2 regions of the Pedobacter sp. SG908 genome follow, and region 2 is predicted to be linked to the other one. Evidence: riboswitches for the same ligand, from Rfam matches in the RefSeq annotation. Region 2 holds a riboswitch; the other holds the start of a gene.

Region 1 (7,892 bases), on a different contig from region 2:
TTTCTTCTGCCTTTGGTCCGAAAGATCTGTTTCCGAATCCTCCGCCTTGTACCGGCGGTATGGCACCACCCACAAAAACAATTACATCGTATTTAGATTTTAAGTTGCCGGCATCAATATCCTGTGGATAAATTACCGTTGCGTTATAATGATATTGTTCCATTAAAAATCGCACCCAGCCCGAAGCCATAGAGCCGCCGTAAGTATCCCAAAGGGCAATCCTTCCAGCAGAAATTTTAATTTTATCTTTTGGGGCATTCGCACTTTTTAATTTGATATTCGCTTTTTCTAGTATTGCTTTTCCTGCTGATGAAACATAAAAATCGCCATTTTCAGTCGAACGGTAAACCTCAACTTTGCTTTTTAATAAATCATTAGCCGCAGTATAAGAATCATTTTGTGCAGCACTTAACACATAACCCGATCCGTTTGGTAATTTGTTTTCTGATTTCAACAAAACACCATATGGATTTTTCTCAAACGGACCAGAAAAATCGTCGAGAATCCGATCAAATTTAACATCCATTAAATAGGCTAATGTCCATCCTGCAGCATCGTATGGCGGAATTGGAGCACCACCTTCGTATTTAAAATCGTTCGGGTGATCCTGAGGTTCGAACATATCCAAAACGTGTGGACGAAAAGCCTGATCGGTTTTTACGACATAACTTCCGGCAGGATAATTTTTCCCTGCAACGGTAAATGAAGCGGTTGCTTTTTGAACCACAATTCCTGTTCTGATCAAAGCATTTAAAAATTTAACTGCAGAATTAAAATCAGGTTGATCGGCACTTAAAATGTATCCGCGAGGATCTCTGTTCGCCGGAGCCTTCATCACCGTATCAAAAGCTTTCATACTGATCTGCCGTCTTGGCCCAAAATCGGCATCTCCCCCTGCAATTGCGGTACCTTTTTCGCCTTTTGCAGCGTTGTTAATGGCTTCAATTTTCTTTGGAGAGAACGACCAGGTATCTTTTTTACCTCGTTCTATCGAATTTCTGCCCATCTGATAAATGTTATACAACAATTCATCGCGGTAACGTTGTGCATAATTTAAAACAGCATAATTTAGTGATACCGAATAATCGATCGAGTTTTTAAAGTACCATTTCCTCGGGGTAATCGGGTTTGGCGAATCGCCATTCGGTAATAATCTCGACGGAACTAACGGAATTTCAGAAGGAGTAGGGTTCCCGATAATTTCGGTCAAGAGCCCAATCATATTGTGAAAATATGTGGTGGTTCTTAGTCCGCCATTATACCAGGTAGAATAAACCGATCCCCCGCGTTGGGTATAACCAGGTTTATTTTCCACATTCATTCGGTTGTGCATGGCTGCACCAACCGCATCTAAACTGGTTAGTAAGGTTGGGTCGAAAACGTAATTGAACGGATCGCGGTAGGGAGGCCCAGCAACAACAGTTCCTGCCGGGCCAGCCTGATGGTGGTTATACATAATCTGAGGGATCCATTCCACAAAAAGCTGGCGACCAATATTCTGTGTTTCTTTAAGGTTTAGCATAAAGAAATCGCGGTTATTATCATGGCCTGCATATTTTTCATATAAAACGGGTAAGCCTGAGGTTGTTCTTTTCTTGGGATCTTTCTCTCTCATGTACCAATTGCTCACCAATTCTTGCCCATCAGGGTTGGCATGGGTAAACAAAATGATTACATTATCCAAAATACGCAGGGTTTCCGGATCTTTTCTGGAGGCAAATTCATAAGCGGTTTCGATTAGTTGATGTGCACCCACTACTTCGTTGGCATGTAAACCACCATCTATCCAAACTACTGCTTTACCTTCCTGGGCTAATGCTTTTGCCTGCTCGGGTGTAATTTCAGCATGCGCCAGTTGTTGCGAAATTTCCTTGTAACGGTCTAATTTCTTCAGGTTTTCGGGCGAAGAAACAATCAGCATATATTGGCTTCTGCCTTCTTCGGTTTTGCCAATATCAACCAGTTTAATGCGGTCAGAACTTGCCGCGAGTTTCTTAAAGTAAGCTTCTGTTTGGGTATAATTGGCCAATTGATAATCGTCGCCGATATCAAAACCAAAATGAGATTTTGGCGTTGGCACTTCCTGTGCCAATACAGCACAGCTATTTACCATTAAAAAAGCAACAAAAAGCCTTTTAAAGTAGATTTTTATCATAATAGTTTAGTTAGGTAATCAAATATAATAGAGAATAAGCGCCAAAAACGGCTTGCTGTAAATTTGTTACAAGTTTTAAATCCTAATCCATACATTTGTCCTGATGTAAGTTCTTAACTTTATTTTTCATCAACCGATACAGGTTCCCGGAATTACACCCGGGATTAATAGGGAATCGTGTGCAAATCACGAGCTGTCGCGCAACTGTAAATTCTGTCTTTTACCAAGAGACAACGGTCTTATCATTCATGCCACTGTGCCGTTTACCGGGATGGGAAGGCGATAAGATCGGGAATAAGTCAGGAGACCTGCCTATATTGAATTGACGGTACTTTCGCGTTATAAAGTAATTGGTCAGGTCTGATTGTACACGATAAAATTAAAATTTTATATACTTGCTTTAAGCTTTTGGCTGATGAGCAGGTTGTTTGTGCCCAAACCTTTCCCTTTAATTTTTAACATAGAGTATTACAAAATAGTGCTTTAAGAGCTTTTAAACGATTTATTTACTTAATCTTTAAAAGAGATGCTAACGCAAAATCTGGGCTATCCGCGAATAGGTAGCCAAAGGGAATTAAAGAAAATCTGCGAAAATTATTGGGCAGATAAAACTGGGTACAAAAATGTGCTTCAGGTGGGAAAAAACATTCGCCACGAAAACTGGAATCTTCAAAAAGAAGCTGGAATTGATATCATTCCCTCGAACGACTTTTCTTTTTATGATCATGTGCTCGACCATTCGTTAACTTTTGGTGCGATACCGAAAAGGTATAACGAAGTGATCCTGAAAAAAGGGAATTCGGAGCTTGATCTCTATTTTGCCATGGCCAGGGGTTATCAAAAAGAAGGATTAGATGTGGTAGCGATGGAAATGACCAAATGGTTCGATACCAATTACCATTACATCGTTCCTGAGTTTTACAAAAACCAGCCTTTTAAACTCTTCTCTACCAAAATTATCGATGAGTTTTACGAAGCAAAACAATTAGGCATTACTACAAAACCTGTTTTAATCGGCCCGGTATCTTACCTTTTATTGGGAAAAGAAAAAGAAGTTGGCTTCGAAAAAATCGATCTGATCAAAAACCTGCTTCCGGTATATATCGAGATTTTATCTCGCTTAGATGCCTTGGGTGTAGAATATGTTCAGTTTGATGAGCCGTTTTTAACTTTAGACCTTACCGAAAAAGACAAAAAAGCTTATGAATATGTTTATAAAGAAATTAGAAAAGCTTTTCCAAGGTTAAAGATCGTTTTAGCAACTTATTTCGAAGGTTTAGGCAACAATCTTGCCTTAACTACTTCATTGCCTGTAAATGTTTTACATATCGATCTGGTACGCGCTGAAGGTCAATTGATAGATGTTTTAGCTTCGTTAAAAGAAGATACCATCCTTTCATTAGGTTTGGTAGACGGAAGAAACATCTGGAAAAATGATTTCGAGAAATCTGTTTCAATCATTAACCAGGCTGTAGAAAAAAGAGGGCTGGATAAGGTGTGGATTGCCCCATCTTGTTCCCTAATACACTCGCCGGTTGATTTAGACAATGAAACCAATGAACAAAACCTTTCGGCCGAAATTAAACAGTGGCTGGCTTATGCGAAACAAAAAATTGCTGAGGTAGTTACCTTAAAAAAACTCATCACCAACGAAAGCCCTGCATCTACCCTGCAAAAGCTTGAAGAAAATAAGAATGCGATTGCTAACCGTAAAGTTTCTAAAATCATCCACAATCCTGAAGTTAAACAACGTGTTTTAGCATTAAAAGAGCAGGACGCAGAGCGTTTAAGCCCATTTTCTAGCAGAAAAATTAAACAACAGCAACTCAATCTACCAAGTTATGCCACTACAACCATCGGCTCATTTCCGCAAACTGCAGAGGTAAGAAGCTGGAGAGCAAAACTTAAAAACGGAACTTTTACCATTGAAGAATATGATGACCTCATAGCAAAAGAAACCGCAAAAGCGGTAAACTGGCAGGAAGAAATCGATCTGGATGTTTTGGTTCATGGCGAATTTGAGCGCAACGATATGGTTGAATACTTTGGTGAACAGCTAGATGGTTTCGCCTTCTCTAAAAACGGTTGGGTACAGAGTTATGGTTCACGCTGTGTAAAACCTCCTATTATTTTTGGTGATGTTTCGCGCCCAAAACCTATGACAGTAAAGTGGACCGCCTATGCGCAGTCACTTACCACAAAATACATGAAAGGTATGTTAACCGGTCCTGTAACCATCTTACAATGGTCGTTTGTACGTAATGATCAACCTAGATCAGAAACCTGTACTCAGATTGCCCTGGCCATCCGCGATGAGGTTTGCGATCTGGAAAATGCAGGTATTAAAATCATCCAGATTGATGAACCAGCCATTAGAGAAGGTTTACCATTACGCAAAGCTGATTGGCAAACTTACCTGAACTGGGCGGTTAAAGCCTTTAAAATTTCGGCAAGCGGCGTGAAAGACGATACGCAGATCCATACGCACATGTGTTACTCTGAGTTTAACGATATCATCCAGAACATCGCCGATATGGATGCAGATGTAATCACCATCGAAACTTCACGTTCGCAGATGGAATTATTAGACGCATTTGCCGATTTTAAATATCCAAACGAAATCGGCCCCGGGGTATACGACATTCACTCTCCAAGGGTTCCGAAGAGGGAAGAAATGGTTCAATTGCTTAAAAAAGCAAAAGCTGTTATTCCCTCCGGGCAACTCTGGGTAAACCCAGATTGCGGTTTAAAAACCCGTGGATGGGATGAAACCAAAAAAGCTTTGATAGAAATGGTTGAAGCCGCAAAAGAAATGCGTAAAACCGAAGAGGTGCTTGCCACAGATCTTCAGGTAAATTAATGCTAATTTTGCTACGGAGGTAGAGGGAGCACAGATTTCTTGCTAAACCATATCATTGTGGCAAACCTTTTACTTTGGCAATTTTCTACTAAAAATAACTAGAAAGTTGCCAAAGCTTTTTACAGCACCTATATTTAACCCATGACCCTAGAAGAAAGAATAGAAAATTCTAAAACCAGCATTTTTAAAGCCGTTTTCCCTAATACAACAAACCATTACGACACTCTTTTCGGTGGAACAGCCATGCATTTAATGGACGAAGTTGCTTTCATTACCGCAACCCGTTTTAGCCGTCAGATTATGGTTACTGTAAGCAGCGACAGGATAGACTTTAAAAAACCAATCCCCGCAGGCACTATCGTAGAGCTTATCGGCAAGGTAAAGCATGTGGGTAATACCAGTTTAAAAGTGAACGTAGAAATTTATATTGAGCAGATGTATGCCGAAGGAAGAGAATTGGCCGTTCATGGCGATTTTACTTTTGTGGCGATCGATGAAAATAAAAAGCCGGTTCAAGTGATCAAATAATCTAATAACCTCGGCAGAAAAGATGTAAAAAATCATAACGCCCAAATTTTTAAATTTGACTATGGAACATCAACTTTCTGAGGAAGACTTAAAAAATATTGCCAAGCAATTGGCTTGTCCTGAAGGCGAACACGGCATTAAAACAGGCGAAATGATGCATGCCAATAATATCGGCATGACCACTTCTGCAATTGAGGCATTAAACCTTCAAAACAATGAAACGGTTTTAGAAATCGGTCATGGTAACGGCGGACATATTGCTCAACTATTGTTAAAAGCAGAGAACCTAGCTTATTTTGGTGCTGATATTTCTGCAACTATTATTGCAGAAGCCGAAAAGATCAATCAGGATTTCATCACAAAAGGAAAAGTCCACTTTCAGTTAACAGATGGCGTTACATTACCATTTGATGATGATCGGTTCGATAAAGTTTTTACGGTTAATACGATATATTTTTGGACAAATCCAAGTGAATACCTCAGCGAAATTAAGCGGATATTAAGACCTGACGGCACTTTGGCTATATGTTTTGCTGATAAAACTTTCATGCAAAACCTGCCTTTTACTCCTTATGGCTTTACACTTTACGAAGTAGAAACTGTAAAAGAACTATTAGAAAAAGCGGGGGTTACCATTAAAAATACGCTTAAAAAATTAGAGCAGGTACAAAGTAAAACCGGCGAACGGGTAGAAAGAGAATATTATGTTGTAACAGCTCATGCATAATCATAGTCCTCGTTAAAAACGAGGATTAGATAGAATAGCTATTGTATCGCTTATATGAGTATTGAACTGCTTTAAGATTCCCGCATGCGCGAGAATGACGCCAATACCAAGGTCTTTCTCGATGTTCGCTTAATACAAAATCAGATATAAATAGGCGTAAACCACCGGAGCAGCCAATAATAACCCATCAAAACGATCTAACAACCCGCCATGGCCCGGTAATAAACCACCGCTATCTTTGGTATCCAAACTGCGTTTAAGCATCGATTCTACTAAATCTCCTAAAGTACCAAAGCTCGCAATCAATACCGCCATACCAATCCAAACCCAAACAGGGCTTTCGGTAAATAGAAATGACAAGCCAAAAGCGACCAAAACACTGGTGAACATGCCTCCGAAAAAACCTTCCCAGCTTTTCTTTGGCGAGTGGCGCTCAAATAATTTACGTTTACCGTATTTTACACCAAAAAGATAAGCACCTGTATCATTGGCCCAAAGCATCAGTAAAAATGCCAGCGGAAGATGAAAGTTATATTCGTTCCAGTTTTTCAAAAAGCCCAGGGCATGAAAAAAACAGAAAGGAATGGTTACATAAACAAAGCCAACAAAAGTGTACGAGATGTTGGCGAATGGAATTTTGTTCTTTTTATATAGCTCAGTAATAAAAACCGAGAAAATTAGTGGGATACAAAGTAGCAAATACTTCACATCATATTTAAGGTAGTGTAGGCCTGCCGCCATCAAAAATATTAATGACCCCGCTGCCAAACCGATATTACGGTGTGGCCTGATGCCAGAGTTTTTAATCAGCTTGTAAAATTCAAACAAAGCCAAAACACTTAAAACAAGATAAAAGATGGTAAAAGTGTAGCTCCCCAGAAGGATAGAGCCAAGCATTACAATGGTAAAAAAGAAAGCGGTTATTGCCCTGGTTTTCATTTAAGGTAGGAAGTAAAGGGTGTAAAGTTTAAGATCATCATCACTATTCAATTTCGTTTTCAACAATGTATTCTATGGCTTTATCGAAATCTACCTTATTCACCAAAACATTTATTTCGCCAATATTATATGCTGAGAGCTGTTTATTTATCGTTACTGCCGGAATTCCGGCTTCTGTTAATCCCTGTTTTAATACCTCGGCCGCAAAGGCATCGCTGGTGGTATATACTTTAACCCAATTTTCGCTCACGTGTTGCGTTATCTTTAAAAATTTTGAACAAAGCTATGGTAATTATTGCACTAATTAAATAGCCATACCATGGAAAACCGATCGGTTCATCAGCTTTATCAAGTGGCATGTGATGCTTTTGCATGTAAAAAGCCGCGCAAACCGCATAAGCATTGTTTAAGAAGTGCGCCAGCATGGCATACCAAATACTTCCGCTGTAATAATACAGGTAGCCAAAACCTGCACCCAATAACATACGTGGCACAAAACCATAAAACTGCACATGGATGGCACTGAAAATAATGGCTGATAACCAAATTGCAATGTGTGGATTATCAAAAGCCCTGGTTAACGATCGTTGCACGCCTCCACGGAACATTAATTCTTCACCAATTGCAGGTATAACAGCAATCATGACAAGGTTTACAATAAAATCGAAATTACTGCGCACAGT
Region 2 (7,892 bases):
AATCACTGTTCCCTCTAAGAATCTGATCTCGAATGGAATGGCTTTAATTAAACAATCTATAAACCCATTGAAGTTTTGTGTATACAGCGGGTTCTTATACCATGAGCCAATATCACTTACAATCCAATGGATGAATACAATTACAATTGTAGAAAGTAATAAGTTAGCAATATTTACCTTTTTTAGTAAGAAACGACTCACTAAAACCATTAATGCAATTGCAAGGTATGTCCAGAGTTCTTGAATTAAGAATATATCTACATACTTTTTATATATGGTTGTATAAAGCACTAAATCGCTTAAAAATAAACTCAATAGCGGAAAAGCGAATGCTTTAAGATGATCTTTAAAATATGCTCCTCCAAATAAAGCTACCGCTCCTATTGATGAAAAATTAGCAAACTTTAATTCATCTGAGTTAAATGTTACCAGCAAACGGAAAGCCGTTATTGCCAATATCATTAACAACAAAATTAAAGTACGTGGATTAAATTTTAAATGAGACATCCTATTTTTGGTTAATATGTATACTGCAAAGTTAAATTTTATTAGTGTATATTAAAAATTACTCCGGTATTAAAGTTGAAACCTAAGCTATTGTAACCAATAATCTCGTTGTATTTTTCGTTCAGGATGTTTTTGGCATCAAAAAACAGTTTTACACGTTTTTTAGCCAAAGCATATTCTGCATAAGCATTTAACAATTTATAAGCAGGTAAATTATCTACCGTGTAAGTCGTAAAATTACCATCGTTACGTTTACCAAAGTAACGGTAATTTGCGCTTACATATAAATTGCTCGTAGCCTGCGCACCTGCAGTGATCCCAAATGTATGTTTTGGTCTGCGGAAAAGATAGTTGGCAACCGCATTATCAACAAAATTGAACTCATTCCCTTCTACGTAAGCATAATAACCATTGATATTGAACACACTGAATTTAACTGCTGGTTCAACCTCGAAACCTTTGGTTTTCTGACTTACCTGGTTAATATATCCATTAGGATAAGCATAAATGATTGCATCGGTTAAATCTCGCTTATAACCTGCTAAACGTAAGCTAAATTTGTCGTCAGCAAAGCTAAAATTAACACCAGCTTCGTAATTCTTCGATTTCTCAGGCTTTAAGTTCAAATTAGCACCAAACTGACCAAAAAGCATGTTCAAGGTAGGCACTTTAAATGCTGTTGAAACAGTTCCAAATAACTTTATTTCCTTAATGATGTTGATACTTGGGGTAATTGAGTAAGTATAGTTTTCGCCATATTGTTCGTGTTTATTGTAACGTCCGCCAACTTCAAGATTAAATACACTTAAATCGTGTAAGAATAAAGATCCATAAGCAGCAAAAATATTGGTTTCCGGTTTATTGGTTGCTGATGATAATTTCATCACGCGGTTATCGATACCCACCAATAAATCTAATTTATTTCCCAATTTTTGGTTGTAGAATAAATCCAACAACGATACGCGACCTTCGTTAACACTAGGATATTGGCTGTGTGCATCGTTTCTGGTGCTTTCAAAACTATAGTTCAAGGTTACTTTACCGGTAGCAAATTCATATTTGGCATTAGTACCTGCAGCAAAGTTTTTCAAAATCGAATAATTGTTTGCATCGGTAAAAGCACCACCATCAAATTTATAATTGCCATAATAATAACGCACAAATGGATTTACAGAGAAATGATTATCCAATTTGATTCCGAAGTTCGCATTTAGGGCGTCGGTTTTGAAACCATCTTTATCAAATATAGCTGCACTTCCCATTGGGGTTGCTGCTTCTGAAATCCCATCGGTTTTAGCATGGGTATAGTTAATGTTATAAGAAAAACCTTCAACTCCACCGTTTAAACCAATGGTTCCTTTATAAGTTTCGTAACTCCCTGCACTGGCCACACCATAAATGGTATTTCCTTTTGGGCCACCTTTTTTGGTGATAATATTGATTACCCCTGCAACGGCATCAGAACCATAAATGGTAGACTGGCCGCCTCTTAAAATTTCGATGTGATCAATCTGATCAATAGAAATCAATCTTAAATCGAATGCACCTCCGTTTCCTGATGGATCGTTCTGTACAATACCATCAATTAAAACCACCGCATAAGCACTTCCTGCACCCCTAAAAAACACCGATTTGTTTAATCCTGGGTTGCTGCTTGCGCCCGCTACAATAATCCCTGCCTGCTCACTAATAAGTTCTGGCAATGATTTCCCGTTACTGCGATCCAATACTTCGCGACTGATGATAGTGACCACTTTTCCAGTCTGAGATTGTTTCTGGTCATTTTTGGTTGCAGAAATTACAACATCTTTGAGCTGCAAACTATCTTGAGTTTGAGCATTAGCCACCTGGCCAATCATTAACTGTGCGAGCCCCAGCCCTGCTACAGTTAGCATACTTTTTTTGTTCATTTGATTGTGAGTTTTGCCCACAGCCAACAGATTAGAAAAGGAAATGAAAATACGAACAACGTTAATATCTCAATCCAAGCTTCAATCCCCGAAAGCTATGAAATTAAACGCTAAAGGCAGGTCTTCTGACTTACTCCCGTTTTTTCTGTCTTCCCGCTCAGTAGTTAATTGGGCAGTGACTTAAGAATTGAAAAACGTTATAGAGCTTACAGCTGCGGGACAGTTACAGATTTACACTGTATTCCCTTTTAATCCCGGATGTAAAGCCGGAAACCAAAAGCGCTGCAAAAGTAACAAAATTAAACAACATGTAAAATGGATGATGGAAAATGGTGATTTTAATAGAAAAAGCTAAATTAGGAATCAAATTTCCACTCATGAAAAGGATTTTAATTATTGCATTTTCGTCAATCAGTATATTTGCTATGGCACAAAAAACCGATACTGTTTTTCTCAGGAAACTGATGGAGTCCAAACCAGAACTTTTTTCTTCAATACTTAACCATCCTGATAAAAACCAGGTTCAAATCCTTTATACCCAGGTTAACCGTGATGTAAAAAATAGACCTACTTTTAAAACGTTTAGCTATAATTTAGATCCGCACCATTATTTTTACCCTGCAAGTACTGTTAAACTCGCTGCAGTGATTTTTGCCCTGGAGAAAATAAACCGGTTAAAAAACACGGGATTAACAGCTAAAAGCACCATGATTACCGATAGTGCCTATAAAGGGCAAACGAAAGTTTTAACAGACACAAGTGCTAAAAATGGGCTTCCATCGATAGAACATTACGTTAAAAAGATTTTGCTTACCAGCGATAACGATGCCTTTAACCGTTTATTCGAATTTATCGGCCGGGCAGAAATTAACGAAAAATTGAAAGCAAATGGATTAAACGATAGTCGCATTTTAAACCGCTTGGCCATTGGTGATGCCGGAGAATCGGCCAAACACACCAACCCTATTAAATTTTACAATGGCAGTCAATTGGTGTATGATCAACCGGCACAATACGATCCAAAAGACTACGAACTGCAGTTAACTAATCTGGTAATGGGTAAAGGCTATTTGGACAGTGCCGATAAATTGGTAAATAAACCATTTAGTTTGGCAGGAAAAAATGCCTTGGCCATCAATGATCAACAAAAACTGATGCAGAAATTAATTTTTCCTGAGGCTTTTCCAACTAATGAAAGGTTTAACCTGACTGCAGAAGATTATAAGTTGATTTATACCTACATGAGCAAATATCCAACGGAAAGCGATTATCCTAAATACGATCATAATGAATTTTGGACAACCTATGCGAAGATGCTGTATTATGGAAGAGAAAAGATAACACCAGCCCCAAACATTAGAATTTTTAACAAGTATGGTGATAGCTATGGCTACATCATTGATAATTCTTATTTCGTTGATTTTAAAAATAGAATTGAGTATTTCTTAACGGCGGTGGTACAAAGCAACGAAGATGGTATATTTAACGACAATAAATATGAATACGATACTGTTTGTTTCCCCTTTATGAAGAACTTGGGCAAAAGCATTTATGAAGTAGAATTAAACCGCAAGAAAATGCACCGAACAGATCTTAGCAAATTTAAACTTGATTATTCCTACTAAGATTAAAACCTTTCAGTCCTTTTCAGGTTTATAGCGTAGAAATTGTATAAAAAACTATACATTAATTAAAAAATAATATATTCGCATTTCAAAATTAAAGAATACATCTCTAATGGCTAAATTATTAATAATTGACGATGAGCGTGCGATAAGGAGTACCTTACGCGAAATTCTAGAGTATGAAAATTACGATGTTGAAGATATCGATAACGGTATTGACGGTCTCGAAATGATCAAAAAAGGAAATTTCGATCTGGTACTTTGCGATATCAAGATGAATAAGATGGATGGTATGGAAGTGCTCGAACAGGCACAGATCATTAAACCAGATTTACCATTCATTATGATATCTGGTCATGGAACAGTTGAAACTGCAATTGAAGCCAGTAAAAAAGGAGCTTTTGATTTTATTTCGAAACCACCTGATTTAAACCGTTTACTGATTACTGTCCGTAATGGTTTAGACAGGGGAAATTTAGTTACCGAAACCAAGGTTTTAAAACGTAAAGCAAGTAAAACCCGTGAGATTTTAGGCGAATCGGAAAGCATTTCTAAAATTAAGGAAACCATTGAGCGTGTTGCGCCTACCGAAGCCCGTGTATTAATTACTGGCGCAAATGGTAGCGGTAAAGAATTGGTAGCCCGTTGGTTACACGAAAAATCGAATCGTGCCGATAGTCCTTTAATTGAGGTAAATTGTGCTGCTATTCCATCAGAGCTGATTGAAAGTGAATTGTTTGGTCACGAGAAAGGTTCATTTACCTCTGCTGTTAAGCAACGTATCGGTAAATTTGAGCTGGCTAATGGCGGAACTTTATTTTTGGACGAGATTGGCGATATGAGCCTCTCTGCCCAGGCAAAAGTTTTACGTGCTTTGCAAGAACATAAAATTTCGCGTGTGGGTGGTGAAAAGGAAATTGAAGTAAATGTTCGTGTTTTAGCAGCAACCAATAAAGATTTATTGAAAGAAATTGAAGATGGTAACTTCCGTATGGATTTGTATCACCGGTTAAATGTAATCAATATCCATGTTCCACATTTAACAGAGCGAACTGATGATATCCCTGTTATTGCCCAGAACTTTTTAGAAAGTATCTGCAGCGATTATGGAATGCCCGTTAAGAAAATAAACGATGGCGGAATGGCTGCCCTAAAAGCTTTGCCTTGGACAGGTAATGTACGTGAGTTACACAATATGATTGAGCGTTTGATTATTTTAAGCGATAAGGTTATTACCGAAAATGACGTGCGTGCCTTTGCTAATCCGGGTGGTGGTACAAATATTGGCGCCGCAAGCAGTGCGCAGATTGCGGGTGCTGGTGGATTGAGTCTATCCTCTTCTTTCGATTCTTTCAATAATTTTCAGGATTATAAAGATCACGCGGAACGTGAATTCATCAAATTCAAACTGGAAAAAAACAACTGGAATGTATCAAAAACAGCTGATGAAATTGATATCCAAAGAAGTCACTTATATAGTAAAATTGAAAAGTTTGGTTTAAAGAGAGCTGAGTAAAGTGTAACTATTTTAAGGAGAAAACAAAAAATATTGTCATCCTGAGCCTGTCGAAGGAAAAATATTTTTTGTTTTCGACTATAAAAGTCTTCGACAAGCTCAGACTGACAACTTAAATTAAAGATTTCTGAAATGACGATCTTGGAGAACTTAGAGCTACCCCATATAATCATTCTGCCTCATCAGCAACGCCCTGTATTTATTAAAAATTGCTGTTTTAGAGACAAAACCTAAATATTGGTTCTGCACGGTAAGCACTGGTAAAATCCATACATTATCCTGTTCCATTTTCTCCAGTACCATTTTAAGATCATCATTTTCTGTAATCGTATTCGGTGCAGGCTGAACCAAATGAGAAGCTCTTAAATTCCCCTTATCAGGATGATTGATCATCTCATTAAATAGTTCTTCCATGTAAATTATCCCCTTAAAATCGCCCAGTTCGTCTGTTACAGCACAAATGTTTTTATGCGATTGCATAATCTCGTTCATCTTAACTGAAATCAGATCGTTCATATATAATTGAGGATAGGTTTTCTCGATCAAATACTTTAGTTTCATCTGGTTTAAAACTGTTGTATCCTTATCCTCATGAGATAGTAGCTCTCCCTTATCGGCCAGTGCTTTGGTATAAATAGAATGTTTTTGCGAGCTGCGGTTAATGGCGTAAGAAATCGCAGTGGTTATCATCAATGGCACCATTAAAACATATCCCCCAGTAATTTCGGCAATCAGGAAGATACCCGTTAATGGGGCATGCATAATCGAGCCTAAAGCAGCGGCCATACCTGCAACAATAAAGTTCGAAACATTCAATTGCGCTATTCCCGATAAATTCACGACATAAGCAAATATAAACCCGATTAATCCGCCCATAATTAAACTGGGCGCAAATGTACCACCATTACCACCTGCACCTAAGGTAACAAGGGTGGCAATTGATTTCATAAAAATGGTCACTACCGTAAACAGTACTACCACAGCCGAAATTGAGCTATAATCGGCAAAAATACTATTATTGATTACCGTATGATAATCACCTTTTAGTAAGCCTTTTATGGTGATATACCCTTCACCATATAGCGTAGGAAATAGAAATACCAAAGCGCCAAGCATTAAACCGCCTACAATTACTTTGGTATAAGGATGTTTTATTTTATAGAATAATCCTTTTACCGCATAATTTGCTTTGGTAAAATAGATCGAGAACAAACCAATAAAACAAGCCAGTATTACATAATAGAATAAAGCATTTACCTTCCACCCTTCTGTAACCAGAAAGAAAAGCTGCTGGGTATAAAATAATCTTGCCACTACCGCTGCCGTTGCGGCCGATAACAGAAGGGGAATAAATGCCGGAATGGTAAACTCAGGCAATAGAATTTCGATGGCAAAAACAATCCCTGCTACCGGGCTATTAAATGCCCCTGCAATACCAGCTGCCGCACCACAGGCCACCAGCATGGTAATTTCGCGGTATGATAAGCCCAAAATACGGCCAAGATTGGAGCCTATTGCCGATCCACTGGTAACAATTGGTGCCTCCAAACCTGTTGAACCACCAAAGCCTACCGTAACGGCTGCGGTAATAATCTGCGAATAAATATTGTGTGCTTCTACCTTACTCGATTTTTTCGAAATGGCATAAAGTAAAGGGGTTAAACCTGTTTCGAATTTTGTTTTACGGATAAAGTATTTGATGTACAAAACCGTTAGAAAAATACCGATCATCGGAAATATAAAGTACAAATAGTATTTATATTTCCAGTGCCAGTCTGACTGAAGAAATTCTTCGATATGGTGGGTTAAACTTTTTAAAACGGCAGCTGCGAGTCCTGCTAAAATCCCGACAATTACAGCAAGGATAATTAAGAAATTACGGTTTGATATTTTAGATTTTCGGTACTGGTTAATCTTATCAAGGTAATTTACAAATCTGATGTACATTCTATTGTTTTTTAATAGAGGGCGAATACCAAAAGTAAGAAAAACAACGAAACGCGCCAATTTAAAGGGCTGTTTTATGCATCAAATTTATCCAATAGCTTAATTAAAGTCGCAAAATCTTTTGGGTATGGTGCATCAATCACAATATCTTTGTCATCTAATCCTTTAAAAACCAAATGTCTGGCATGTAATGCGAAACGTTTCATAATGGGCTGCTCCTCTTCGCCTTTGGCTAATTTATATCCTCTCTTTATTGATGAAAGAAAAACAGGTTTCCCTTTGTACATATCATCACCAACAATGGCTGCTCTTTGTGTCGCCAGGTGAATACGGATTTGGTGCATTCTACCGGTAATCGGTTTACACTCTACTAAAGTATAGTGTTTG

What was found. Region 2 has a riboswitch for cobalamin ahead of FHT21_RS09730 (TonB-dependent receptor). Riboswitches for the same ligand answer to the same signal wherever they lie in the genome.
Region 1: linked by a shared signal. The riboswitch ahead of metE (5-methyltetrahydropteroyltriglutamate--homocysteine S-methyltransferase) and the one ahead of FHT21_RS09730 (TonB-dependent receptor) in region 2 are both predicted to bind cobalamin.

Annotation. Positions count from the first base shown of each region.
Region 1 covers NZ_JAAOYY010000002.1:390,439-398,330, forward strand. The annotation lists gene FHT21_RS16635 (M14 metallopeptidase family protein) at 1-2,155, opposite strand, end outside; cobalamin riboswitch at 2,279-2,486, shown strand; gene metE (5-methyltetrahydropteroyltriglutamate--homocysteine S-methyltransferase) at 2,682-5,015, shown strand; gene FHT21_RS16645 (acyl-CoA thioesterase) at 5,157-5,543, shown strand; gene FHT21_RS16650 (class I SAM-dependent methyltransferase) at 5,605-6,270, shown strand; gene FHT21_RS16655 (phosphatidate cytidylyltransferase) at 6,400-7,209, opposite strand; gene FHT21_RS16660 (DUF2007 domain-containing protein) at 7,253-7,459, opposite strand; gene FHT21_RS16665 (CPBP family intramembrane glutamic endopeptidase) at 7,440-7,892, opposite strand, start outside.
Region 2 covers NZ_JAAOYY010000001.1:2,371,534-2,379,425, forward strand. The annotation lists gene FHT21_RS09725 (DUF6580 family putative transport protein) at 1-507, opposite strand, end outside; gene FHT21_RS09730 (TonB-dependent receptor) at 549-2,417, opposite strand; cobalamin riboswitch at 2,515-2,710, opposite strand; gene FHT21_RS09735 (serine hydrolase) at 2,795-4,042, shown strand; gene FHT21_RS09740 (sigma-54 dependent transcriptional regulator) at 4,155-5,558, shown strand; gene FHT21_RS09745 (chloride channel protein) at 5,715-7,505, opposite strand; gene FHT21_RS09750 (RluA family pseudouridine synthase) at 7,580-7,892, opposite strand, start outside.